Cellvibrio sp. PSBB006: one gene and its partner. The protein of the gene in region 2 interacts with the protein of the main gene of each other region in a pairwise test. Links are inferred from orthologs where the notes say so. Each region holds a gene or a part of one and is shown on either strand. Other genes may lie near its edges. The genes, in order: CBR65_RS19025 and CBR65_RS11335.

Region 1 (3,281 bases), 1.9 Mb from region 2 along the record:
CGTATTCCGCGTAGCCTGTTTCAACCCAGGCGGGCATCTTGGTACCAACAGCGATGATGCGAATTCTCATGGCGAGAAATCCCGGCAACGATCAAGCGCGATTACTGGGGGTAATCGACCAGAGTTTTTCCAGCTCATAAAAATTGCGGGTTTCTTCCTGCATCACATGCACAACGATATCCCCGAAATCCACCAGCACCCAATCACCGGCATCAATGCCTTCCACACCGAGCGGCATGTAACCGAGTTTTTTGGAGTCTTCCACCACGTTATTGGCGATGGATTTCACATGGCGATTAGAGGTGCCGCTGGCGATGATCAGGGTATCCGTCACATCGGTCATCTCGCGCACATCCAACTGCACAATATTTTTAGCTTTCAGATCTTCGAGCGCATTGATCACGATCTGGCTTAACTCTTCTAACATTCTTTACCTGCTTACTTATAAAAAAATACTCCACCCGTCATTGAGTGAAGTCATGAAAATGATGCTTAATCCTGTCGATAAAGTCCTTCGGCCAGGATGTATCGTCGCACCGACTCGGGTAATAAAAACTGTGCTGACTCACCAGCCGCCAACTGCGCGCGGATGCCGGTGGCCGAAATATCCAGAAGACGCAATGAAGGCAAGACAATTGCGCCGCCCGGCAGTTCATCCAGCGCTGTCGCCGATGCGCGATGGTGTTGTAATAACGCCGCTACCGGTCCTGCGTTCGGCAGGGAAAAACCGGGGCGCTCAATCACCACCAGATGTGTGTAATCGAGCAGTTCCTGCCAACGGTTCCAGGAATCCAGCGCTGCAAAGGCATCAGTGCCCATGGCCCAGATCAAACTCACTTCTGCACCCAACTCGGCTCGCAGGCTGCGCAAGGTATCAAAGGTATACGACGGCTCATCGCGGCGTAATTCGCGCTCATCCAGAGTCAGCTCAGGGCAATCCATCACCGCCAGGCGAATCATCTCGGCCCGCTGTGCGCTGCTGACCTGCGGCTGACCGCGATGCACCGGGCGATGACAAGGCATCAGACGCATCTGGGCCAATCCCAAAGATTGCTTCAACTCCAAGGCAAGTCGCAAATGACCGTGATGAATCGGATCAAAGGTGCCGCCCAGGATGCCGATCTTGTTACGCATGAATGGCGTCGCCTTCAGCGGCTTTATTGGCGAATGTGCCCATCACCCAGCACGACCCATTTTTGCGAGGTTAATCCCTCCAGCCCTACCGGCCCACGCGCGTGAATCTTGTCAGTAGAGATACCGATCTCCGCTCCCAGACCATATTCAAAACCATCAGCAAAACGGGTCGAGGCATTGACCATCACCGAACTGGAATCCACCTCGGTGATAAACCGGCGCGCGCGGGTGAAGTCTTCGGTCACGATAGCGTCGGTATGTTGTGAGCTGTAACGGGTAATGTGGTCAATGGCTTCATCCAGACCGGCCACCACCTTGATCGACAACACCGGAGCGAGGTACTCGGTAGCCCAATCCTCTTCGGTGGCGATATTGACATTGATCAGGTCGCGGGTTTTTTCACAACCGCGCAGCTCCACATCCTTTTTGCCAAAGGCTACCGCCAAACGCGGCAGGATGTTGGCCGCAACACTCTCGGCCACCAGCAGGGTTTCCATCGCATTGCATACGCCGTAGCGATGGGTCTTGGCATTGAGGGCAATGGCGAAGGCTTTTTCAAGATCTGCTTTATCGTCGATATACACGTGGCAGATGCCATCAAGGTGTTTAATTACCGGGACGCGCGCGTCATTGCTGATCCGCTCGATCAGCCCCTTGCCGCCGCGCGGGACAATGACGTCCACATATTCGGGCATGGTGATTAATTCGCCCACAGCAGCGCGATCGGTGGTTTCCACAATTTGCACGACCGTGTCGGGCAAACCGGCAGCTTTCAGCCCTTGTTGCAGGCAAACGGCAATAGCGCGATTGGAATGAATGGCTTCACTGCCACCGCGCAGGATCGCCGCGTTACCGGATTTGAGACACAAGCTGGCCGCATCAATCGTCACATTGGGCCGGGATTCATAGATGATGCCCACCACACCCAGTGGAACGCGCATCTTGCCCACCTGAATGCCGGACGGGCGATAGCTCAAACCAGTGATTTCACCACAAGGGTCCGGCAGTGCGGCTACCTGGCGCAGCCCTTCGATCATGCCGTCAATTGTGCTCGGCTTGAGGGCGAGACGATCCAACATGGCGGAATCCAGACCATTGGCCGCGCCAGCTTCCAGGTCTTTCTGGTTTTCAGTAGTCAGCGTGGCACGGGCGTTATCAAGGGCATCAGCAATCGCTAGCAATGCCTGGTTTTTTACGCCGGTTGACGTGGATGCAATCACGCGTGACGCCTGACGGGCATTGCGGCCCAACTCGGCCATATAGGCTTTTACATCAAGAGAATCGGTCATCAGTGGTAAAAATCCGTGAACTGGGTGATGTGAAGACAAGAGTGCGGCGATTATACCCTGATTGCCGCACCCTTTTGGCGAATTTAGCGGGACATAAAGCGGGATTTACTTCAGTTCCGGTTCAGTTTGATGGCGGTAATCTGCTGCCAAGGGTGAAGAGTCCCTTGATCCCCAGATTACTCAGTGGAGAACAACCATGAAAAAGTCCCTCTTGATCAGCACCATCACCGGCGTCACCTTGAGCTTGTTGCTGGCCAATGGCGCTTTGGCGGGCCACAAACATCACCACAAGCACCAGCATCGTCACACTGGCTACGATCACAGAGGCCACGGGGACTATGCCCGCGTGGTCGAGGCTCGCCCGATTTACCAGCGGATTGAAGCACAGGTGCCGCAGCAATCCTGCCACTATGAAACCGTTGCTTATCGTGAACCCGGCAGAAGTAATTCCTATACCGGTGCCGTGGTGGGCGGATTAATCGGTGCGGCTGTCGGCCATGAATTGGGGCATAGCAAACGCAACAAAGATGTCGGTGCCGTGGCTGGCGGTTTGCTCGGCGCAACTATCGGTCATGACATCAGCCGCAACCGGTCCGGCGGCGGGACTACCCACTACCGCGACGAGCAGGTTTGCCACACCCGCTACCAAACCGAGTATTCGCAGCGCGTGATAGGTTACGACGTAACCTATCAGTACCACGGACAGTATTACCAAACCCGCACCAGCCAGCATCCCGGTGACCGTATTCCTGTCGATGTTCATGTGCGCCCGGGTCGCGGCTATTAATGGCTCCGCTTTTGCCGGGGTGCCAAATCACCCCGGATTCTTTTTTCCTGTGAAGGCACACACGCGGTAGT
Region 2 (3,302 bases):
ACACTGGAGTAGCAAGCGGGCAGGAGCCTAGTATGAGCGGTGCTGTATCTTCCCTGGGCCGTCGCACCCGCAAAGCGACCGATGCCACCACAGAACCTTTATGGATGCAAATGACGTTAATCAGTATGGCATTGCTTTTTTTAGCGCTGTTTTTAGTGGTGCCATTAATCGCCGTATTTACCGAAGCCTTTTCGCGCGGTGCCGATGTGTATTGGGCGGCCATTACCGAACCCGATGCCTGGCATGCGATTACATTAACCTTGTTGGCGGCAGCCATCGCTGTGCCGCTCAATGTCATATTCGGTTTGGCCGCAGCCTGGTCGATCACCAAATTCCAGTTTCGTGGCAAGCAGGCATTGATCACCTTGATCGATTTGCCTTTTGCTGTCTCGCCGGTGGTGGCTGGTTTAATTTATGTGCTGCTCTTCGGCGCGCAGAGTTGGTTTGGCCCCTGGCTCTCCGACAACAACATACACATTATTTTTGCCGTGCCGGGCATTGTATTGGCCACCGTGTTTGTCACCTTTCCGTTTATCGCACGCGAATTAATTCCCTTGATGGAAGAGCAGGGCACATCCTATGAAGAAGCGTCGCTCACGTTGGGCGCCAGTGGTTGGCAAACTTTTTGGCGAGTGACGTTGCCGTCCATTAAATGGGGTTTGCTCTACGGCATTATCTTGTGTAACGCGCGTGCCATGGGTGAGTTTGGTGCAGTGAGTGTCGTTAGCGGCCATATTCGCGGCCAGACCAACACGCTGCCGTTGCATATTGAAATTTTATACAACGAATATCAATTTGCGGCGGCCTTTGCTGCTGCCTCGTTACTTGCCGGTTTGGCATTGATCACGCTATTGGTGAAATCTTTACTGGAATGGCAGCACACACGGGAGCGCGAAAAATCCATCCGCGCTGCCCAACAACAAACCTGACTGACCATCCGTAGGTCGGATTAGCCGCAAGACGTAATCCGACACCATGGTGGCCAAAGGCATTGTCCCTGACACCAGAGATTCCAAAAAAGTAGCACTCTATTTATTCACGCAACGAGAAACATCATGAGCATCCAGGTCAAAAAAATCCACAAAAACTTCGGCAGTTTTTCCGCGTTGAATAACGTTTCACTGGATTTCCCCACCGGTGAACTGGTCGCGCTGCTTGGCCCCTCCGGCTGCGGTAAAACCACACTCCTGCGCATTATTGCCGGTCTCGAACAACCGGATAGCGGCGTAGTGGAATTCCACGGCGAAGACGCCACTAACGTCCATGTGCGCCAGCGGCAAGTAGGTTTTGTGTTTCAACACTATGCACTGTTTCGTCATATGACGGTGTTTGATAACGTGGCCTTCGGGTTGACCGTGCGACCCAAACACACACGCCCGAATAAAAAAGACATTGCTGAGCGCGTTCATGAATTGTTGCGCCTCGTGCAACTGGACTGGCTCGCCGATCGTTATCCGGATCAGCTTTCCGGCGGTCAACGTCAACGTATTGCCTTGGCTCGTGCGCTCGCGGTAGAACCAAAAGTGTTATTGCTCGATGAACCCTTCGGTGCACTCGATGCAAAAGTCCGTAAAGACTTGCGTCGCTGGTTGCGTCGTTTGCACGATGACTTGCATATCACCTCGATCTTTGTCACCCACGATCAGGAAGAGGCCATGGAAGTAGCGGATCGCATTGTGGTGTTAAACAAAGGTAAGATCGAACAGATCGGTTCGCCGGATAAGGTTTACAATAATCCTGCCAGTCCATTTGTGTATGACTTTATCGGACAGGTGAATTTATTTCACAGTCGTGTCAGCGAAGGCTGGGCCCATATCGGCGATTACAAATTACCGGCCCCGGAACACGCGAGCGTTAAAGACAGTGCTGCTGTTGCTTATGTTCGGCCGCACGATATTGAACTACAAGCGGAACCCCAGGGGGAGGGTTTTATCGAAGCGACAGTGGACAGTATCAGTACGGCGGGTTCGGTGTTGCGCATTGAATTGCGCCATGCACTCAGCGAGGATATTTTTCATGTGGAATTGCCGCGCTCGCAGGAACGTTTAATTCATTTACAACCTGGCGCCAGGGTTTATGCCAAACCTGTTAATTCCAAGGTGTTTTTGCAATGATTGTCAGATTAGGCTTCTTGGTTCTCTGAATTAACCCCCCAGCAATGGTGGGCAAAAGATGAAACCCTCGATCAACGCATCCGCGAACGCTTCAGCGATATACACGCCCAAGCCACACGCTGTAGCCGGGATCAAGTTTTTAAGTTCTGAAATAAACCCGCCGGATGTATGGCAACTTCACCAACACCATGATGCCAAACACAGCCGCCGCTGCGCCGAGCAACCACTGCAAACTCACCCATTGTGCGCAAGCACCGAAGATAAACGCACCCAGTGCCGGGCCGGCGCGAAAGATCAAACCGTACAGTGCCATCACCCGGCCTTTCATGGCAGGTTCGCTCAGTGTTTGCGCCATGGTTTGCATACCGATATTGCACACCACATGAAAAACACCGGCAATGGCGATGATCAACACCACCCATTCTAGTTGCGTCGTGAATGAAAAAATCATCAGGGTTGCAGCAATACCGATGGCGGCACCGAAGGTGATTTTAATTAAATGATCGGCGGGCTTGGCTTTTAACATCCAGATTGCGCCGAGCAAAGCACCGAATCCTTGCGCGCTCATTAACCACGACAAGGTTTGCGGGCCACCGCGCAAAATATCCCCCGCGATAGCTGGAAATAATTCGCTGAACGGCCGCGCGAGTAACGCAAAACCCAGTGCCAGCGCAAACAGTGCCGCAATCACCGGTGTGTGACGGATATAGGAAAATCCTGAATGGATGTCGTGCAGAATATGCGCGGTGCGTGGCGATAAGCCCGGTCGGTTAATGTGATGGCGTACCCATACGATCACAGTCACCAGTGCGATAAACGAAAACGCATTGATCAGAAAAACCTGTTCGATATGGCCGGTCACCATCACCAGACCGGCAATCGCCGGGCCGAGACTGCGGGCCAGGTTCACAGCAATGGAATTGGTGGCGATGGCCTGCGACATGCGTTCCGGCGGCGCCAGTGAACCGATCACCACCATGCGCACCGGTTGATTAAAACCTTGCACGCTGGCATCGGTGATCGACCACGCGAGTAATAACCAGATGGTCAATACGCCGCTGGCCGTCATGGCCCAGAGGACCAGCGTCAGCAGAATCAGCAATGTTTGGGTGAGTAACATCAGACGAAAAGGATTGCTGCGATCAGTCACCGCGCCCGCCAGCGGTGCGACCCACAAGGCCGCGATCA

Evidence for each region.
Region 1: the proteins of CBR65_RS11335 (region 2) and CBR65_RS19025 interact in binary tests that used the Escherichia coli proteins (3 or more experiments, as listed by UniProt). The link is inferred for Cellvibrio sp. PSBB006 from one-to-one orthologs.

Annotation. Positions count from the first base shown.
Region 1 is NZ_CP021382.1:4,563,200-4,566,480, reverse strand. The notes cover bases 291-3,244. They hold CBR65_RS19025 (glutamate-5-semialdehyde dehydrogenase), read right to left. Parts: upstream 2,424-3,244; coding sequence 1,158-2,423; downstream 291-1,157. Other genes in these bases: CBR65_RS19020 (glycine zipper 2TM domain-containing protein), read left to right, coding at 2,620-3,210; nadD (nicotinate-nucleotide adenylyltransferase), read right to left, coding at 493-1,134; rsfS (ribosome silencing factor), read right to left, coding at 291-427. Outside these bases: 23S rRNA (pseudouridine(1915)-N(3))-methyltransferase RlmH, read right to left, coding at 1-70; more of rsfS, read right to left, coding at 92-290. UniProt on the Escherichia coli protein: Catalyzes the NADPH-dependent reduction of L-glutamate 5-phosphate into L-glutamate 5-semialdehyde and phosphate. The product spontaneously undergoes cyclization to form 1-pyrroline-5-carboxylate.
Region 2 is NZ_CP021382.1:2,710,541-2,713,842, reverse strand. The notes cover bases 110-3,084. They hold CBR65_RS11335 (sulfate/molybdate ABC transporter ATP-binding protein), read left to right. Parts: upstream 110-1,055; coding sequence 1,056-2,114; downstream 2,115-3,084. Other genes in these bases: CBR65_RS11330 (MFS transporter), read right to left, coding at 2,254-3,084; cysW (sulfate ABC transporter permease subunit CysW), read left to right, coding at 110-929. In the rest of the region: sulfate ABC transporter permease subunit CysT, read left to right, coding at 1-31; more of cysW, read left to right, coding at 105-109; more of CBR65_RS11330, read right to left, coding at 3,085-3,302. UniProt on the Escherichia coli protein: Part of the ABC transporter complex CysAWTP involved in sulfate/thiosulfate import. Responsible for energy coupling to the transport system.